DNA from 2 places in the Virgibacillus sp. CM-4 genome. Region 2 is predicted to be linked to the other one. Evidence: predicted binding sites of a transcription regulator. Region 2 holds the regulator's gene; the other holds the start of a gene.
The links. Region 2 encodes LexA, which represses DNA repair genes until DNA is damaged. Its sites were predicted from a motif close to CGAACATATGTTCG; they were not measured.
Positions count from the first base shown of each region.

Region 1: a site for LexA is predicted at 7,331-7,344, ahead of recA (recombinase RecA). Genes of this name have one in related genera too.

Region 1 covers NZ_AUQA01000006.1:662,212-672,907, reverse strand. Annotated here, with positions in the region: gene yfmF (EF-P 5-aminopentanol modification-associated protein YfmF) at 1-1,108, shown strand, start outside; gene yfmH (EF-P 5-aminopentanol modification-associated protein YfmH) at 1,101-2,384, shown strand; gene ymfI (elongation factor P 5-aminopentanone reductase) at 2,391-3,104, shown strand; gene M948_RS36680 (DUF3243 domain-containing protein) at 3,183-3,443, shown strand; gene M948_RS36675 (DUF3388 domain-containing protein) at 3,600-4,391, shown strand; gene M948_RS36670 (helix-turn-helix domain-containing protein) at 4,409-5,341, shown strand; gene pgsA (CDP-diacylglycerol--glycerol-3-phosphate 3-phosphatidyltransferase) at 5,417-5,995, shown strand; gene M948_RS36660 (competence/damage-inducible protein A) at 5,992-7,239, shown strand; gene recA (recombinase RecA) at 7,413-8,450, shown strand; gene rny (ribonuclease Y) at 8,700-10,262, shown strand; gene M948_RS36645 (TIGR00282 family metallophosphoesterase) at 10,375-10,696, shown strand, end outside.
Region 2 covers NZ_AUQA01000006.1:558,018-568,713, reverse strand. Annotated here, with positions in the region: gene M948_RS36130 (DMT family transporter) at 1-365, opposite strand, end outside; gene M948_RS36125 (MocR-like pyridoxine biosynthesis transcription factor PdxR) at 504-1,910, shown strand; gene M948_RS36120 (DUF2200 domain-containing protein) at 2,227-2,577, shown strand; gene M948_RS36115 (hypothetical protein) at 3,157-3,771, opposite strand; gene M948_RS36110 (manganese catalase family protein) at 4,020-4,880, shown strand; gene M948_RS36105 (hypothetical protein) at 4,891-5,133, opposite strand; gene M948_RS36100 (hypothetical protein) at 5,271-5,570, opposite strand; gene M948_RS36095 (hypothetical protein) at 5,635-5,937, opposite strand; gene lexA (transcriptional repressor LexA) at 6,385-7,008, opposite strand; gene M948_RS36085 (YneB family resolvase-like protein) at 7,292-7,930, shown strand; gene M948_RS36080 (DUF896 domain-containing protein) at 8,052-8,282, shown strand; gene tkt (transketolase) at 8,396-10,399, shown strand; gene sirA (sporulation inhibitor of replication protein SirA) at 10,538-10,696, shown strand, end outside.

The sequences.
Region 1 (10,696 bases), 100 kb from region 2:
AAAATTGCAACTCAAGCTTGATGAATTATACGGGGCTTCTATTTCCATTGACGGTGCCAAAAAAGGTGAGAATCATATTATAAGTCTGCGTCTGGAAATAGCGAATCCTAAATTTCTCAAAGATGCGTCTACGATTGTAGATGAAGGCATTCATTTATTACACGAAGTCTTATTTAATCCAAATATCGAAGGCTCAGGATTTGAACCAACCATTTTTAATCGAGAAAAGGATACACTAAAACAAAAAATACACGCAATTAAAGATGATAAGATGAGTTATGCAAATATGCGATTAATGGATGTAATGTGTGAGGGTGAACCCTATCAATTACATGTACATGGTTATTTAGAAGACTTAAAGGATATTACTCCGGAAACGCTTTATACTTACTATCAAGAGATGCTCGTATCCGACCGAATAGATATCTATATGCAAGGTGATATGGATGAGCAGCTGATGGAAGAAAAAATAACTACAGTCTTTGAACGCTTAACATCAAATAATTCAATCGTTAAAAAGACAAGGACATCTTCTGTTTCTAGTGATAAGCAACCAAAGGAAGTCATCGAAACCGATCAGATTCAACAAGCGAAATTGCATATTGGGTATCGCACGAATGTTACATTTGAAGATGAGGCATATTACGCCTTGCATGTATTTAACGGTATTTTCGGCGGTTTTCCTAGTTCAAAACTATTTATAAACGTACGTGAAAAGAATAGTCTAGCATACTACGCTGCTTCTCGAATGGAAAGTCATAAAGGATTATTACTTGTATTTAGCGGCATTGCTCCTAGTGATTTTGAAAAAGCAAGAGAAATTATTCGAGAACAAATGGTTGCGATGAAACAAGGGGATTTTACAACAGAGGCATTAGAGGAAACGAAAGCGTTAATAACGAATCAATTATTAGAAACCATGGATCATCCACAAGGCACAATTGAATTCTTATACCAGCAAGTATTATCCGACAAGCAAGTAGAGCCATTAACATTTATTGAAAAAATTAAACAAGTAACCAAAGAAGATGTCCTTCATGTTGCCCAGCAAATCCAAGAGGATACACTGTACTTATTAACTTCTGCGAAAGGAGATACCCATGAATAAACATACGTATCAAGATATGGATGAAACTTTGTATACGAATAAATTAGATAACGGTCTTACCGTGTGTTTACTGCCAAAACCTGAAATGGCTAAAACACATGCATTATTTACAACAAATTATGGCTCCATCGATTTACATTTTACTCCCATCGGGAAAGAACAGGTTATCTCTGTGCCAGAAGGGGTTGCCCACTTTTTAGAACATAAGCTGTTTGAAAGTGAGAAAGGGGATGTATTTGCTGATTTTTCAAAGCAAGGAGCTTCTGCAAATGCGTATACATCATTTACGAAAACGGCTTATTTATTTACGGCCACAGATCAAATTGAAAAGAATGTAGAAACGCTAATCGATTTTGTTCAAGATCCTTATTTTACGGAAGAATCCGTAGAAAAAGAAAAGGGAATCATCGCACAAGAAATAAAAATGTACGATGATCAGCCAGATTGGCAATCGTTTATGGGAACGATTAAAGCAATGTTTAAGAATCATCCAGTAAATGTTGATATTGCTGGTACAGTAGATTCAATTAATCAGATTACAAAAGATGATTTGTATACCTGTTACAATACGTTTTATCATCCAGAAAATATGATTTTGTTTGTTGCTGGGAATTTTAACCCAGAAGATATGATGAAGTTAATTGAGCGAAATCAAGCGAAAAAATCATTTAAGGAAATGGAATCATTAAAACGAGAGTTCCCAGAGGAACCTTCTGCAGTTGCTGCGAAAACGAAGAAAATTACGATGCCTGTCTCGATTGCTAAATGTACGGTGGGCATTAAAAATCTAGCTAATGGTCTTTCAAGTGATGCGTTCTTAAAAAAAGATATCCTCCAAGACATGATCATGGACCACTTCTTTTCGAAAGGTGGCGCATTTTATCAACAGCTTTATAGCGAGCAACTAATTGATGATAGCTTCTTTTTTGAAACCAATTTAGATCGTGACTTTGGTTATACCTTAATTGGTAGTAACACCGAGCAACCTGAAGCATTTGCATCATTATTGAAAAAAATGTTACTAGAAATGAAAAACACGACACTTTCACAAGCAGAATTTGATCGTATGAAAAAGAAAAAAATCGGTCAATTGCTTCGTTCCATGAACCGCTTAGAAAATGTAGCTAATGCTTTTACACATTATCATGCAGCAGGAATCGATTTTTTCTCCATTCTGCCAGCAGTCAGAAATCTAACATTAGAAGATGCTCAGCAATTTGTGAAGCAATGGATAGATGAAGAGCGTTTGGCAGTATGCACGATTGCTCCGGAGTAATAAGTCATGGGGAAAAATATTTTAATCGTTGGGGCAAGCGGTGATATTGGAATGGCAATAGCTAACCAATTAGTTATGGAAGGTTATCAATTGCTGCTTCATTATCATCGTAATAAACAAGAAGTAGATCGGATTATAACAGAATATCCGACTTCAATTGTAGCGATGATTGAAGCAGACTTAAGCTCTCAAGCAGGTTGTAAACATTTTCTTAACCACCTTGTATTTACAATTGATGGGGTAGTGTTTGCAAGTGGCAGAGGAGAATACGGGTTATTTCAAAACACAGATGAAACCGTTATGGACGACATGATACAATTGCATGTGAAATCCCCATGGATGATTACCAAACAAGTTTTACCGGCAATGATCAAGCAGCAGGCTGGGAAGTTTATATTTATAACGTCTATATGGGGTGAACAGGGCGCTAGTAATGAAGTGATCTATTCTTCTGTAAAAGGCAGTCAAAATAGTTTTGTTAAAGCACTGGCAAAAGAAGTTGCACCTAGTGGTATTTCTGTTAATGCAATTAGTCCAGGTTTTATAAATACGAAGATGAATCAGCATTTATTGCCAGGAGAAAAAGCCGAAATATTTGCTGATATACCAATGAACCGTGCTGGAAAGCCGCAAGAAATTGCTGACATGGTATCTTTCCTATTATCGAATAAAAGCAATTATATCCAAGGAGAAGTAATTAATATTACAGGCGGCTGGTAATTTTCTTCTGCCTACATGTATAAACTAGGAAGTATTTCAAATACTATGCATGTATAAATTGAGAAGGAGGAGAAAAGTATGTCAGTTCTTGATAACTTTGATTCATGGAAAAGCTTTCTTTCCAGCAAACTTACACAGGCGCAGCAGCAAGGAATGAGCGACAAGACCATTCAAAATGTAGCCCAAGAAGTAGGCGATTATCTTGCACAGAATGTAGATGCTAAAAATAATGAAGAAGCAGTGTTACGTGATTTATGGAATGCAGCATCTGAAGATGAGCAACAAGCGATCGCAAACACAATGGTTAAATTTGTTCAAAATCAAGGAAACCAACAGTAAACAATATGTCGATACGCTGAAAGAAGCTGTTCAAAAGCAGCTTCTTTTTAATTTTTTGGATAATCACTTTTCACATTAGGGAAAATCCTTTATTATATATTTAGATAGTATCAAAAAAGAAGGCTCATAAGTAAAGTCTCGGTAAAGGAGCTTTATATGGAAAAAACAGAGTGGTATCTTGAATATGAAATTCAAATTAATCGACCTGGTCTATTAGGTGATATATCTTCTTTATTAGGTATGCTATCCATTAATATTATTACGATAAACGGTGTGGAAAATGCTCGTAGAGGAATGCTTTTACTTTCCAAGTATGACGAAAACATAACACGATTAAAATCCATTTTGCAAACCATGGACATGATTCAGGTCACAAAACTGCGGAAGCCTAAGCTTCGAGATAAGATGGCAGTACGTCATGGAAGATACATACATAGAGACGTAGATGATCGCAAAACGATTCGTTTTGTACGAGATGATCTTGGCCTGTTGGTCGATTTTATGGCAGAACTTTATAAAAAAGATGGTCATAAATTAATTGGTATTCGAGGAATGCCCAGAGTAGGTAAAACAGAATCAATTGTTGCCGCAAGTGTATGTGCAAATAAACGATGGTTGTTTGTATCCAGTACCTTATTAAAACAGACCGTCCGTAGCAAATTAATTGAAGGGGAGTATAACCCTGATAATATTTATATTATCGATGGAATGGTGTCGACAAGACGAGCGAATGAGCAGCACTGGCAATTAATTCGGGAAGTCATGCAGCTTCCTGCTATTAAAGTGGTAGAACATCCAGATATATTTGTACAATCAACAGAATACAAAATGGATGATTTTGACTATATTATTGAATTACGAAGTCATGAAGAAGAAGAAATTACTTATGAACCTGTTCAAAGACAACAATTTGGTCAAGAAGATGGTTTTTCGATGTTTGATTTTTAAATTGGATGGTGTTTGGAATGGAAATTGGAGCAAGACTAAAAGAGGCAAGGGAGGCAAAAAACCTCTCTTTGGAAAGCCTACAAGAAACAACAAAGATACAGAAAAGATATCTAATTGCAATTGAGGAAGGCAATTTACATATTCTTCCTGGAAAATTTTACGCAAGAGCTTTCATAAAAGAGTATGCCAATGCAGTAGGGGTAGATCCAGATGAACTAATGGAAGAATTCAAAGAAGAAGTTCCAAAAACGGAAGAACCGACGGAGGAGCATTACAGTCGGATGCAGCGATCGCGTAAAAATAACAATACCGATAAGCCATCATCTAACTTTTCCTTATTTCCTACCGTAATTGTAGTATTATTGATTGTCGGTATTATTCTTGTTGCCGTATTTTTTATTTCTCAAAGTATGTCTGGTAAGGGAGAAAATGAGCCTATTAATCAAGATGGGGATGAGGATGTCATTATTAATGATGACACAAGTCAAACGCAGGACTCCGAAACAGCTAGTGACGAAAACGAAGAAAACAAGGACAGTGCAGCGAATGAAAAATCGGAGGATGCATCTATTGATGATGAAGCAAGTCAAGAGGAAACAGAACCGAAGGGTGAATTTTCTACTGTAGAAAAGGGAACAGGAAATACGCCTGAATCAATTGTAGCATATAATTATGCAGGTGAAGAAGTTACTGCAACCTTAGAAGCAGAAGGAGATACTTGGCTTGGAGTGAAATCGGAAAGTGATGAAATTTTCTTTGAAGAAGCTATGTTCAATGAAGAAAAGTCACCACTTGAAATCGATCTAACAGGACAAGAGCGTGTATTTTTCAAAATCGGTAATGCTTCTGTATTAACGATTACGGTTAATGGGGTTGAGATGGAATATCCTGTGGATTCAAGTACTGTAAGACAAAATATTTGGATAGAATTGAATCAAGAAGCTGAATAAATCAATTGACCCTTCCTTTCAACTTTTTGGAAGGGTTTATCACTTTTCGTTGAAATACTAGGAGGATAAAAACAAATGAATATACCGAATAAAATTACCATTTCTCGTATCCTATTAATTCCAATCTTTATCATTCTTATGAGTGTACCGTTTAATTGGGGAACATGGAATATTGGAGAAGCAGAGCTACCCGTATCTCATTTTATAGCTGGGCTGTTATTCATTATAGCAGCAGCAACAGATTGGGTAGATGGTCACTATGCCAGAAAATATAATTTAGTAACGAATTTAGGGAAATTCCTAGACCCGCTAGCAGATAAATTACTTGTATCCGCAGCACTAATTATTTTAGTTGAAGTGGGGGTAGCCCCTGCATGGGTTGTTATCATCATTATTAGTCGAGAATTTGCTATAACTGGACTCAGACTTGTTGCTGCGGGTGAGGGAATTGTGTTAGCAGCGGGTAGCATGGGGAAATTAAAGACAGCTACACAAATGGTGGCAATTGCTGTTTTACTGCTTCATAATTTTCCATTTTCCTATATTGGCTTCCCTTTTGGAGAAGTGATGCTATATATTAGTCTTCTATTCACTGTCATATCTGGTGTTGACTATTTTGTGAAAAATTGGCATGTGATGAGGGATTCTAAATGATAAAACAAGTGAAAGCAGAAATTGTTGCGGTTGGAACCGAATTATTGCTTGGACAAATTGCAAATACGAATGCTCAATGGCTTTCTCAGCAATTAGCCAACTATGGAATTAATGTCTATAACCATGTGGTTGTTGGTGATAACCTCACGCGTGTGGAGGAATCGTTCTATCAGGCACAGCAGCGATCTGATCTGATTATTGTAACTGGTGGTCTTGGACCAACCGATGATGATTTAACTCGGGAAGCTTTTCAAAACATCAGCCAACTTTCCATGATCGAACATCAACCATCCATGGAAAAGATAACAGCATATTTTGCCAAACAACAAGCAACAATGACGCCAAATAATCGGAAACAAGCAAGAGTATTTGAAGGTGCTGAGGTTTGGTTAAACAATGCTGGTATGGCTCCGGGGATGTGTGTGTCTTTTCAAAATAGAACATGGATCTTCTTACCTGGTGTGCCAAGAGAAATGAAAGCATTGGCAACGGAGCATCTGTTCCCGCTCGTTCAACAATTAGTAGGAAAAAATGAAATTATTAAGTCGAAAGTGTTGAAGTTTATTGGTATTGGAGAATCTAAATTGGAGCATGAATTGAAAGATATTATTCAAGCTCAAACAAATCCAACGATTGCCCCGCTAGCTCAGGATGATGGGATTGTCATTCGCTTAACTGCTAAGAGTGAGTCAGATCTTCAAGCTAGTCAACTAATTGAACATACAGAAGACCAGATAATAAATCGAGTAGGCTCATATTTTTATGGATCTGATCAAGACACGTTAGAAGGGAAAGTGATCGACCTTCTAATAAAGAAACAGAAAAAACTTGCAGTAGCTGAAAGTATAACTGGAGGTTTATTTACAGGGAAAATATCTTCTGTTTCTGGCGTTTCTTCTGTTTTTGAAGGTGGAATCGTCAGTTATGCTGCGCATGTTAAGCAACATGTATTAGATATTTCGGAAGAGACATTGACCGACAAGGGTACCATTAGTGAAGCATGTGCACTTGCCATGGCTAAAAATGTTGCTGCTAAGCTAGGAGTGCCTGTTGGAATAGGATTTACTGGTGTTGCTGGACCGGATGAGGTTGAGGGACAACCTGTAGGGACCGTGTATATCGCTATCTATGATGATGGAAAAGAACAAGTAGAAAAATGGATGTTTCAAGGTGATCGTAATACGATTAGAAATAGAGCCGTATTAAAGGGAATGGAACTTCTCTACAAATGGCTAAAATCATAAAATATAAGTTTAAATGATTATCATTTTAAATAATTTCATTACTTGGGTTAGCTGTAAATCTATTTTTATCTCATTTCCGCTTCAGAAAAAGGGAACATTTATTCGATTTATTGCTTGGCAAACGATGAAAAAGCATGTATGATAGAACTAGATTATTAAAGGAGGACGACGCTTTGAGTGATAGAAAACAAGCTTTAGATATGGCGTTAAGACAGATAGAGAAACAGTTCGGTAAAGGGTCTATTATGAAACTAGGCGAACAAGCAGAACAAAAAGTGGCAACCATCCCTAGTGGTTCATTAGCATTAGATGTAGCTCTTGGAATTGGTGGGTATCCTCGTGGCCGAGTTGTTGAGATTTATGGTCCGGAATCCTCTGGTAAAACAACCGTAGCGTTACATGCTATAGCTGAAGCACAACGTCAAGGGGGACAAGCCGCTTTTATTGATGCGGAACATGCGTTAGACCCTACTTATGCACGTGCTTTAGGTGTTAATATAGAAGAACTTTTACTTTCACAGCCAGATACTGGCGAACAGGCCTTAGAAATTGCTGAAGCACTTGTGCGTAGTGGTGCAGTCGATATTATTGTGGTGGATTCAGTTGCTGCCCTTGTGCCAAAAGCTGAAATTGAAGGTGAAATGGGTGATTCCCATGTTGGGTTACAAGCTAGGTTAATGTCACAAGCCTTACGTAAATTATCTGGAGCAATTAATAAATCAAAAACGACGGCGATATTTATTAACCAAATTCGTGAGAAAGTTGGCGTTATGTTTGGAAATCCTGAGACTACACCTGGTGGACGGGCGCTGAAATTCTATTCCTCCGTTCGATTAGAAGTACGACGAGCAGAGACGTTGAAGCAAGGGAACGAAATGGTAGGAAATAAAGCAAGAATAAAAGTAGTTAAGAATAAAGTTGCCCCGCCATTTAAACAAGCAGAAGTAGATGTCATGTATGGTGAAGGGATATCTAAAGAGGGCGAAATTATTGATATTGGCTCCGATTTAGATATTGTAAACAAGAGTGGTGCTTGGTATTCTTATAATGAAGAACGTCTTGGTCAAGGACGGGAAAATGCCAAGCAGTTCCTAAAAGAAAATACTGATATGATGGCAGAAATACATGCAGCAATTCGAGAGCACTATGGTTTAGACGAAGAGCCGAAAGAAGAAGAACAACAAGTTGGTCAAGAAAGCTTAGATGTATAATGCTATTTACATCCCCTTGCGATAGAAGCAAGGGGATTTTTACTATAAGAATAATGTATTACCAATATTTTCAATCAATATGAGGTGAAGTTGTGACGTTTCCTTGACATTCGTATAGTACACAATTAAAATTAAATTTGTATAGATTTATCATATCAATGATATAATTTATTGTTATTACACGCATTAAAACTGTTACATGCCGACAATAATGAATTGTACAATTTTATAGCAATAGGAGGTGAAATCATGGACAGTCTTATACTCATCTCCATTTTGCTTGTAATCCTAATCGTCGGTATTGTTGTTGGTTATCTGATTCGTAAATCTATTGCAGAAGCAAAAATCTCTAGTGCAGAAACATTAGCAAAGCAAATCGTTGATGAAGCACATCGAAATGCTGACGCTTCCAAGAAAGAAGCGCTTCTTGAAGCAAAAGATGAAAACCATAAGCTTCGTCAACAAACGGAAGACGAACTTCGTGAACGGAGAAATGAAGTTCAAAAGCAAGAAAATCGTCTGATGCAAAAAGAAGAAAATCTAGACAGGAAAAGTGAGTCACTAGATAAGCGTGAGCTTATGTTAGAAAAGAAAGAACAGTCTCTAACAGAAAAACAACAACAAATTGAAGAAATGGAAAGCAAAGTGGAAGCTATGATACAAGAGCAGCAAACGGAGCTTGAGCGCATTTCGGGATATACTACAGACCAGGCTAGGCAGATTATTTTAGAACGAATTGAACAAGATGTTGCACATGAATCAGCATTATTAATCAAAGAAGCAGAAAATCGTGCAAAAGAAGAAGCAGATAAGAAAGCTAAAAACATTCTATCATTAGCTTTACAACGCTGTGCTGCTGACCACGTTGCTGAAACAACCGTATCGGTTGTTAATCTTCCTAATGATGAGATGAAAGGACGTATTATTGGTCGTGAAGGTCGTAATATTCGAACACTTGAAACGCTGACAGGAATTGATTTAATTATTGATGATACACCGGAGGCAGTAATACTATCTGGATTTGATCCAATTCGTCGAGAAACTGCTCGTATAGCGTTAGAGAAACTCGTACAAGATGGGCGTATTCACCCGGCTCGTATTGAAGAGATGGTGGATAAAGCAAGACGCGACGTCGACGAATATATACGTGAAATCGGGGAAGAAACAACATTTGAAGTGGGAGTGCATGGCTTACATCCCGATTTGATTAAGATTCTTGGGCGTTTAAAATATCGTACAAGCTATGGACAAAATGTCTTGAAGCACTCAACGGAAGTAGCATACTTATCAGGTTTGCTTGCTGCTGAACTTGGTGAAGATGAAACATTAGCAAGAAGAGCTGGCTTACTGCATGATATCGGAAAAGCAATCGATCATGAAGTAGAAGGAAGCCACGTTGAAATTGGTAAAGAGTTGGCTGTTAAATACAAGGAGCATGAGGTTGTTATTAATTCAATAGCTTCTCACCATGGTGATGAAGAGCCTACTTCGATTATTTCCGTGTTGGTAGCTGCAGCGGACGCGCTTTCTGCGGCTAGACCTGGAGCTAGAAGTGAGACGCTAGAGAATTATATTAAACGATTAGAGAAATTAGAAGAAATTTCGGAATCGTTCACAGGTGTAGAGAAATCATTTGCTATTCAAGCTGGTAGAGAAATTCGAATTATGGTGAAACCAGATGAAATTGATGATGTAGAATCTGTTCGAATCGCACGAGATATTCGTAAGCGTATCGAAGGAGAACTTGATTATCCAGGTCATATCAAAGTAACTGTAATTAGAGAAACGAGAGCAGTTGAATACGCAAAATAAAAAGTGGTCTGAGGGCCGCTTTTTATTTTGCGGTGGAATCAAGCTATGCTTTGACAATACATACCCATTGTGGAAAACTGAAAGTACTATAATAGATAGGATGATTGAATAAATGAAGATATTATTTATAGGAGATATCGTTGGATCTCCAGGAAGAAATATGGTACAAGAATACCTACCAAAATTAAAAGAAAAATACAAACCAAACCTAACAATCGTAAATGGAGAAAATGCAGCCTCAGGAAAAGGGATTACCGAGAAAATATATAAACAGTTATTAGATTGGGGAGCTCAAGTAGTAACTATGGGTAATCATACTTGGGATAAAAAGGAAATATATGACTTCATCGATGATGCTTCGAATATGATTAGACCAGCAAACTTCCCTGAAAACAATCCAGGAAAAGGAATCATTTATATCAATATTAATGGTG
Region 2 (10,696 bases):
AACTTTTCACGGAAAAAGAGAAAAGCCAACAAAGCTGTGAATATAGGTGTTGTTGACACCAATAAACTAGCAACTCCTGCACTAACTGTTTGTTCTCCATAATTTAGTGCTGTCTGATAGGCTGAAAAGCCTAAAAAACCAAGTAATAAAATTATTGGAACATCGTTTCGTTCTGGTAAACGAATTCCTTGAATAACTGCTACAAGAACCAATGTTAATGATCCAATTAATAGTCGTAAAAGGGATAAATGTTCAGGTGAATAAGCAGTCAATGCAGCTCTTATCCCAGGGAATGCTGACGCCCATAATATATTTGTAAGCAAATGAGCAGAAGTGAGTTTAAAATTTATAGATTTTGTCATCAATACACCTCATCTTATATTTTAATCCAACCAGTTAATTCAGATATTTCTCATCTTAATATCACTTTGGTAAAATGTCTTCAACAGGTTAAACAGAAAAATACCAACCAATTTTAACTGGATTACGAAAAAGGAGTACTAATGAAAAAGCCAAAATACCAATTGATTGTTGATTTTATAAAAGAAAAAATTTCCAAGGGTGAGTGGGCGATAGGCGGTCGGATACCAAGTCAACGTCATCTAGCAAGAATGTTTGATGTCAATCGAAGTACAGTCATAACAGCACTAGAAGAACTAATGGCAGACGGACTGATAGAAGGAAAAACAGGAAAGGGGACTGTCGTAATCAATAACACGTGGACGTTGATGGGAAACCGAACCTCAACCAATTGGAATGAAAATGTCACATTAGGTATTCATAAACCGAGTGTTTCGACGGTACAGGAGATCAATAAAGCTGAATCTAATAATAATTTGATTCAATTAAGTAAAGGAGAATTATCTCCAGAGATGTTTCCTTTAGAAGAAATGAGGTCCATTGTACAAAGGGTTTCGAATCAACTGACACCCTTTGGGTATGAAGAACCAAAAGGAAATATAAAGTTACGCCAAGCAATTAGTAATTATCTAAAAATGAGAGGAATGGACATTTCCCCCTCATCCATTCTTGTGGTTTCAGGTGCACTTCAAGCTTTACAGCTTATTTCAATAGGACTTCTACAAAGAGGGTCAACTGTATTTTTAGAAGTGCCATCGTACCTTTATTCGTTGACTGTTTTTCAATCTGTGGGTATGGAGTTGAAGGGATTACCAATGGATAAGGAAGGGATTAAGGTGGATTCAATTTATCAGACAAAGGAAAGAGGAAAGAGTATTTTATATACTATTCCAACCTTTCATAATCCAACAGGTACGTTAATGCAGAAGAAAAGAAGGGAGGAACTCATTAAATACTGTGAAAGAGAACAACTTCCCATTATTGAAGATGATGTGTATCGTGATTTATGGATGGATTCCTCACCGCCAGAATCATTGAAATCAATGGATTGTCATGGGAATGTATTATATCTAGGGAGTTTGTCAAAAACATTGAGTCCTGGTTTGCGAATTGGTTGGATAGTTGGTTCAGAATCAGTTATTAACCGATTAGCTGATTTAAAAATGCAGTCGGATTATGGATCAAGTACGTTGTCTCAGCACGTTGCAACAGAGTGGTTATCTAGTGGATTATATGATCAACATCTTGAAACTGTAAGAGAACAGCTTAAAGTTCGAAGAGGTACGGCTTTAGAAGCTTTGAACAAACATTTAAGGTCTTATGCTACATGGGATATCCCAACAGGTGGGTTCTTCATTTGGATTAAAATAAAACCTATGTTTAAAGTGAAAAGACTGTTTGATAAAGCATTATCCAAAGGTCTGCTTCTTAATCCTGGTAGTATTTATGCAGAACACTCAGGACAGTTTATACGATTGTCCTTTGGGTTTGCTTCGCTAGATGAAATTAGAATAGGTATATTTCAGTTAAGTCAAATCATTAAAAACTAATAAGGACTTGGAGAGAATAGAAGAAATAGTTGGTGTAATAATAGAATTTGGTATGTTGACAGTACAATTCAATGAAGGAGGGCTTTAGCGAAATAGCCTTTTCTTTTAGAATAATGATCCTCTTGAATCATTACATTTAAGGATTTTAGTAGTTGATAAGAGAGGTTGTATCTATCCAGAGCTATAGTTTTTATAAAAAATGCATTAAAAAAGAGTAGAACAATTAATATTTAGGACAAGTATCAGACACTGTGTTAGGTGTTGCCTGATTAGTTTTGTGATAAAATGAAGAAAACCATAAACGAGGATGTGTATCATGACGAAACATCGGATTTATACAATGAGTTTCGCAAGTGTCTATCCGCATTATGTTACAAAGGTGGAGAAAAAAGGAAGGACGAAAGCAGAAGTCGATGAAATCATCCGTTGGTTGACAGGATATAGCCAGGGAGAGTTAGAAGCGCAACTGGAAAAGCAGATAAGCTTTGAAAACTTTTTTGCGGAAGCTCCTCAACTGAATGCTTCTCGAACTTTAATCAAAGGTGTAATTTGCGGTGTTCGAGTGGAAGACATTGAAGAATCAACAATGCAGGAAATTCGCTATTTAGATAAACTGATCGATGAATTAGCGAAAGGTAAAGCGATGGAGAAGATTTTACGAAACTAATGATAAACCAGAGATCACTGATTCTGTAATAGAAATAGAAAGAAGCGGTGTTTTTTTTGCGGATTAGATGTGAAGGGTACAAAAAAGCGTATATTGAACTGCCACACCCTCAACACAGAATTCTTTAGACGTAAGAGCCGATGGAAGACAAAATCTTACATATAGGTTACAAATTATGGTGTAAGTAGCATCTATTCTAAATAATAGTTTCGACAATCGATTTAAAACAGTTTTGTTGAAAGAAGCTGTTAATCCTAGTAATTAATAAAAGTGGTGAAAGTTTGAAACCAGTACCATGTATTATATCGGTTTTTCTTTGCATTTTCGTAGCATTTTTAAATTTTTCAGGACAGCATTATATATACGGCATCTCTATGGCTGTTACTTCTTTGTTTACCCTAAAGGAATTAATAAAGCTATCAACTAACAAAAATAGCAAACCATATTAGGGACAAACATTGGAAAAGAATTACCTTTTTTGATCTAGCTATAGATAATACAATTGTAGGTTAGAACTAGCAGGTAGTGTTACGGTAAAACGCGTTTAAAATATAGGATTTCAGAAAAAACGACAACCCTCTATTTCTCTCTATTAGTAATGGGTTCTGCTATAAGATTTGATAATGAATGTTCTGCATTCCTATTTCCATTTCGCGCTTCGATTTTAAATAGATAGACCATAATGCCACGAGGAACAATACCAATTAGTAACATGGAAATAAAATCAAGGGTTGTCGCAGATGGTTTTAAGTAGGCAAAAGCATTTATGTTCACTAAGACATAATTGTAGTATCCAAATATAAGTAAAACGGAAAAACCTATATATATAAGTAGAAATTTTTTCCATGAAGATGAGAATTGATATATTAACATAGTAATTAAGGGGACATCTGTAAAGACATCTCCGAAAAAATCTGGTTTAACAGGAGACAAAGTTATATAACTCGCCCAGTAACCAAAGTAATCTCCAATTGAATGATAAACTATAAATAACACGGACACGAAAGAACCAAAAAGGAGTATCTCTATTAATCGCTGTTTGTCCACAAAGTAAAAAAATAAGACATAACAAACAAGTACTAAAATGACAATTAAAAACCACTGAAGGGAAAATAATTCCTGATTAAGCCATTTATTTAAGTCTAAGTTGTTCAATTCTTTAGATTTTTGAAGTATTTCTTCATTGGTAACCATATGAATCTCCCTCATAAGCAAAGTTGTTTTTATTATTGTCAAGTCCTTTATATGTATTCAAAGTAAATCGAAGGTTTTTAAATTAGATTGCCATCTTATTGACAGGCGAATTACTCAGTTCAAAGGAAGAGTATTAGGTCAGACGATGGTGAAAAATTGATTTATATAAATAACACATAAGACAACTATTATACGACATATTGTAAGTTGGAAGTATAATGACAATTTACAATAAGGGAGTGTACCGCATGTTTTATCATGTGAAGGAATTACAATACCATGCTAAACCAGATCGACCTGATCCTGTATATGCCAAGAAACTGCAGGAAATTTTAGGAGGGCAGTTTGGCGAAATTTCGGTTATGATGCAATACTTATTTCAAGGTTGGAATACAAGAGGGGATGGGAAGTATAAAGATTTATTAATGGATACAGGAACGGAAGAAATTGCTCATGTTGAGATGATTGCAACCATGATAGCTAGGTTATTAGATGGTGCTCCAGATGTAGAATTGGAAGATGCAGTGAAAGATCCGGTAGTTGCTGCGATTATAGGTGGAACGAATCCGCAGCAAGCTATTGTTTCTGGGTTAGGTGCTATGCCTGTAGATAGTGTAGGAAACCGATGGACGGCTAGTTATGTAGCGGCAAGTGGAAACTTGTTAGCTGATTTCAGAGCAAATCTAAATGCAGAATCTCAAGGCCGCCTGCAAGTAGCTCGACTATATGAAATGACGAATGATGCTGGTGTTCGTGATATGCTCTCCTGGTTGTTAGCCCGCGATACGATGCATCAAAATCAATGGTATGCAGCTATATGTGAATTGGAAGAAAAAGAAAACATTGTAGTACCAAGCACGTTTCCTAGAGAATTAGAGAAACAACAAGTTTCCTATACGCTATTTAATCTATCTCAGGGAGACGCAAGCGCCGAGGGACGCTGGGCTCATGGCCCGAGTATGGACGGATATGGTACATTCAACTACGTAGATCGACCAATTGCTTTTGGAGGAGTACCTCATTTAGAACCAGCACCACCATATATTTACGATACACCGCTGTGGGCGCTTCGTAAATCTGATGATCCGCCCGGACCAAGTATGAAATAATAGTTTTTCATCATTTCCAAAGATACCAATTTTCTTCTTTTTTTATTTTATATAATTCACCTATTCTTTCTTCCACGAATCCTTTTTCTTTTAAACATTTTAAATAATAGGCAATATGATGTCGATCCTCATTGCTTTGTACATCATCTATTGCAATAAATTTGGGATAATTCTTGTTTAGTTCAATAAGTAAGCTGATCTCAATTAAAGAACATTTCATATGTATAGCATTTTTTAAATATCTTTCCATCATTTAATCACTCTCTTACGATGTAAATACCAAGTAATTATAGCAAAGTGGCTGCATATAAAATAGCTATATAACCTATTTTTTACAAAAATTTAAAAGTGTAGATATATGTAGAAATTAAGAAGGGAGCCTTCTTAATTTCATCGATTTGTTTGATTTGGTCGGATGATATCATTAACTTCTTTGACAGATGGTTTTTTTCTTTTAGAAATTAAATCGTCTAGCTTCTTCACAGCATCATCAAACTCACGATCGGATATCTGCTTTGAAGCTAACATTGAGCAAAGCATAGCATAAGCCATCGGTGTTGTATCTACAATTACATTTACATCTACATCGGAATTACCGCTGTGTCTTACGGTAGATTTGTTTGAAATTTGATTATCGGAGTGACCATTTTCATTCGGCCGGATTGGAAATAAATTGTTTGCTCTTGGCAATGAGTTTCCCTCACTTTCTAAATAAAGGTAGTGGGATATGAGACATATCCCACTTTCTTAATGCTTAATAGTCACATTTCTTCTTTTTCTTCTTCTTCTTCTTTCTATCTGAATCACCAGCTTCGGATTCTTCATCAGAATCTGAACCACATTTCACATAGGAATTACCGCTATTAGAGACTTTTGCAAAGTTAAAATTACGATTTTTGTTCTTTAAATCGTTGTCGTTATCATTGTCGTTATCGTTTTCGTTAAAGAAGAATTCTCCGTCGAAGCTATCACCATTAGCATCAGTTACACCTTCTACATCGTCATTAGAGTTGTCAAAAACGCGGTTGTTTCTTCCACAGTTATGCTTTCTCCACATATCATCTTTTCCTCCTTTTCGTTGAGATAATGCTATTATATTCAAGCAACGAGAAGCTGAAATGGCTTGTGTCTTATGTCAAAAGTTTGTTTTACTAGAAAAGATGACGTAAATCCATAGAATACAAGGTTTTGGTAATTGAAAATAAGGTAACTGTCTAGGAAGTATTTGGCTCATTTATGGGTAATAGAGGAGAAACTAGCGAAGATGACCAGCCCGTAATAGGCATTCAGATAAGGGAAATATGTAAAACAGCTGTTAGGAAAAAGGCAGTTGTCTTAATTAATACCTTCAATGATAATAGCTTGTAGGTCGGACATGGACCGACAAGCAATAGTTTGTCTTTCATAAACAGCTCTCCTATACTTGGTCTTCCTTATTTGAAGATGCGGTTTTTGTTTACCACTTGATTACTGTTGTAGCAAAAAAACTGCCAAGCGGCAGTTTTTAATGAATAGTACGATATAATCCAATTACCTTCCCTAGGATGGTAACATTATCATAAATTAATGGTTCCATCATTGCATTTTCAGGTTGGAGACGTATGTGGTCTTTTTCTTTAAAGAATCGTTTCACAGTTGCTTCATCTTCATCTGTCATCGCAACAACAATATCACTATTTTGTGCTGTGTTTTGCTGCTTAACAATAACCATATCCCCATCTAAAATTCCCGCTTCAATCATACTTTCACCTTCAATCACCAATACAAATAAATTATCTTCTGGATTGGCACTAGTAGTTGGAAGCGGAATAAATTCTTCAATATTTTCTACCGCTGTTATCGGTAATCCAGCCGTAACTTTACCAATAACTGGGGCATACCTCGCTTCCTCTCTAGGAATTTGACTATCGTCTGAAAGATCAATCACTTCAATTGCTCGTGGTTTCGTAGGGTCTCTGCGAATATACCCCTTACTTTCTATTCTTGATAAATGTCCATGAACAGTTGAACTAGATGCTAGACCAACAGCTTCAGCGATTTCACGGACAGAAGGCGGATATCCTTTTTTCGTTACTTCATCTTTAATATAATCAAGTATCATTTGTTGTCTTTTTGATAGTTTGGTCATGCATTGATCACCTCGCGCATAGAATTAATTATTACTAGTTTACCATCGGGTAATTCTAAATGCAAACGTTCGTTCGAAAAATCGGTTGACAAGATCATATGTTCGTGTAATACTATAAACAGGAAAACGAACAACTGTTCTAAATGATGAGGAGGGATTTTTGCAATGTTTCAGAAACTGACAAAAACAGACGCATTTTACCTCATAGCCTTTGCACTAACTTTAGGTTTCTTATATTATTCTATTATTACAAGTTAAGGAATTTGGATAGGAGATTGGTATTTTGCGCGCCATTATATACTGTAGAGTAAGTACAGATAAAAAGGAACAAGAAACATCATTAGCAAGACAAAAAGATGAGTTATTAGAATTGGCTGCAAGCCATCAGTTTACAGTGGTAACTTGTATTCAGGAACAAGAAAGTGGATATAAAGTAGATCGTGAAGGTATATTTGAGATACTTGAATTAATTTCTGATGGGAAGGCAGATTGCTTACTTATTCAAGATGAAACTCGTTTAGGAAGGGGAAACACCAAGATTGCGCTTTTCCATCATTTACATAAATTAGAGATACCTATCTATACCTCTTATCATGAAGGAAAACTGGAATTATCCGAGGCGGATTCAATGGTATTACAAATTGTTGGGATTGTAGAAGAATACCAACGTAAAATACATAATGCAAAAATAAAAAGAGGGATGAATAAAGCAATTCAAGATGGCTATGATCCAACTAAAAATCTAGCTAACCAAAATAAAGCCCCAGGAAGAGAAAGAAAAACATTCCCAATAGAAGAGGTAGTACGATTAAGACAAAATAACTTAACCTTCAAAGAAATAGCCACAACTTTAAATGGTTTAGGTTATTCTGTATCCAAGGCAACGGTTCATCGCAGGTACCAAGAGTTTCAAAATACTTGAATATATGATAGGGTATAGGTAAGATATAAAGGCAAGAGCAACGTTTGTGTTCTTGCCTTTTTATGTTGAACAACACTAAGAATTCGGAAGTCACTGATAAACTCTAATGGAGGTTATATATATGCTTTCTAAAGAAAAAATCGAACGTATTAATGCGTTAGCAAAAAAGGCAAAAGCTGATGGGCTAACCGATAAGGAGAAGAAGGAACAACAAACATTACGCCAAGAGTACTTAAAAAATGTACGAAGTTCCTTCAAAAACCAATTTAAATCAATGAAGGTGGTAGATCCAAAAGGGAACGATGTAACACCTCAAAAAGTAAAGGATATGCAAAAAAAAGATAAAGAATAAAAATAAAGGAAAAGAAAAACAAATTAACGAAAATGTTGTTTTTGCTTGTGGCAACTAATGTTTCGTTATAAAATGATAAGAGTACAATGATGAAAAAGTGGAAGGGGTTTATTATGTCGAATACTATTGAGCAACAATCTATTAATACAATTCGTACGTTGTCGATTGATGCTATTGAAAATGCTAATTCTGGTCATCCAGGTTTGCCAATGGGTGCAGCACCTATGGCTTATACACTTTGGACTGATTTTATGAATCATAATCCGAAGCATTCTAAGTGGTTCAATCGCGACCGCTTTGTTCTTTCAGCTGGACATGGTTCAATGCTGCTTTATAGTCTGTTGCACTTATCAGGGTATAATGTAACCATTGATGATCTGAAAGGCTTCCGTCAATGGGGATCTAAAACTCCTGGGCACCCGGAGGTACATCATACGGATGGGGTAGAAGCGACAACAGGTCCACTTGGACAAGGTATTGCAATGTCTGTTGGAATGGCAATGGCTGAAGCGCATCTTTCAGCGAAATTCAATAAAGACAACTTCAACATTGTTGATCACTACACCTATGCTATTGTAAGTGACGGTGATTTGATGGAAGGTATTTCCCATGAGGCTGCTTCCTTAGCAGGCCATTTAGGATTAGGGAAATTAATTGCCTTATATGATTCGAATGATATCTCACTTGATGGTGATTTAGATCGTTCTTTCTCTGATAATACAGAAGAGCGTTTCAAAGCTTATGGATGGCAAGTCTTAACAGTAAAAGATGGAAATGATCTAGATGCTATACGAAATGCCATCAAATTAGCTCAAGAAAATACAGAACAGCCTACTTTGATTGAAGTGAAAACCATTATTGGATATGGTTCACCGAATAAATCAGCATCAGCTGCATCTCATGGCGCACCATTAGGTGGAGATGAAGTAAAATTAACAAAAGAATTCTATAAATGGACCCATGATGAGTTTCATGTCCCTGAGGAAGTTTATGAAGATTTTAATGAAAAAATTGTAAAAGATGGTGCTGAAGCGGAAGCATCATGGAACAAGTTATTGGATTCTTACAAGGAAACATATCCGGAACTTGCACAAGAATTTGAATTAGCATTAAAAGGTGATTTACCAGCAGGATGGGAAAAAGAATTACCAGTATTTGAACCAGAGCAGGATACATTAGCTACTCGTGCTTCATCTGGGAAAGTACTTAATGCCATTGCTGATACAGTTCCAAACTTCTTTGGCGGCAGTGCTGATTTAGCAGGTTCAAATAAGACGACGATTAATGAAGAAAATGATTTCTCACGTAATCATTATGCAGGAAGGAATATTTGGTTTGGTGTCCGTGAACATGCTATGGGCGCTGCATTAAATGGAATGGCATTGCATGGTGGATTGAATGTTTATGCTGGTACATTCTTTGTATTTAGTGATTATTTACGACCTGCAGTACGACTATCTTCTATTATGAATATGCCAGTAACCTATGTATTCACTCATGATTCGATCGCAGTTGGTGAAGACGGTCCAACACACGAACCAATTGAACAATTAGCTTCATTACGAGCAATGCCAGGTCTATCGCTAATCAGACCAGCAGATGGGAATGAAACTCAAGCTGCTTGGCGCTTAGCATTAGAATCAACTGATACGCCAACAGCGCTTGTATTAAGCAGACAAAATCTTCCTACTTTAGAAGGAACGAAAGACAATGCATATGAAGGTGTAAAACAAGGAGCATATGTTATAAGTGACGCTGAAAAAGTGACACCAGATGCAATCTTAATTGCAACAGGCTCTGAAGTTCAATTAGCAATTAAATCTCAAGCTGCATTAAAAGAAAAAGGTATGGATGTACGAGTTGTAAGCATGCCATCTTGGGACCGTTTTAATTCTCAAGATGATACGTATAAGCAAAAGATCCTTCCTGCAGAAGTGAAGAACCGTGTTGCAATCGAAATGGCTTCTCCATTTGGCTGGGAACGTTTCGTAGGTGAACATGGAAAAGTAATTGGTATTGATACATTTGGCGCTTCTGCTAAAGGAGAAAAAGTAATAGAAGAATATGGATTTACTGTAGATAATGTTGTTAAACAGGTAGAATCTTACGTAGATTAATGCATATATAAAGATGGTCTATATTGTTTAGACCATCTTTTTTTGGCTTCGACAAAAGAAGTGGTTTTTTGTAATACAAACTGACAGATTTTTAAATTAGAATACGTAATAATAGTTTTTATAGAGGAGGAAAAGACTATGTATACGTATTCTATATTTTGGATAAAAGAAGAAGTAGCTACCCATTACTTCCATAAAAGTGGCATCTTATATCGATTCTTCAAAGATTATCAAACAGATCCAGAAAGAGAGGATTTATCTAAACAGTTTAAATTTATTACGTATGAATTTAATGAA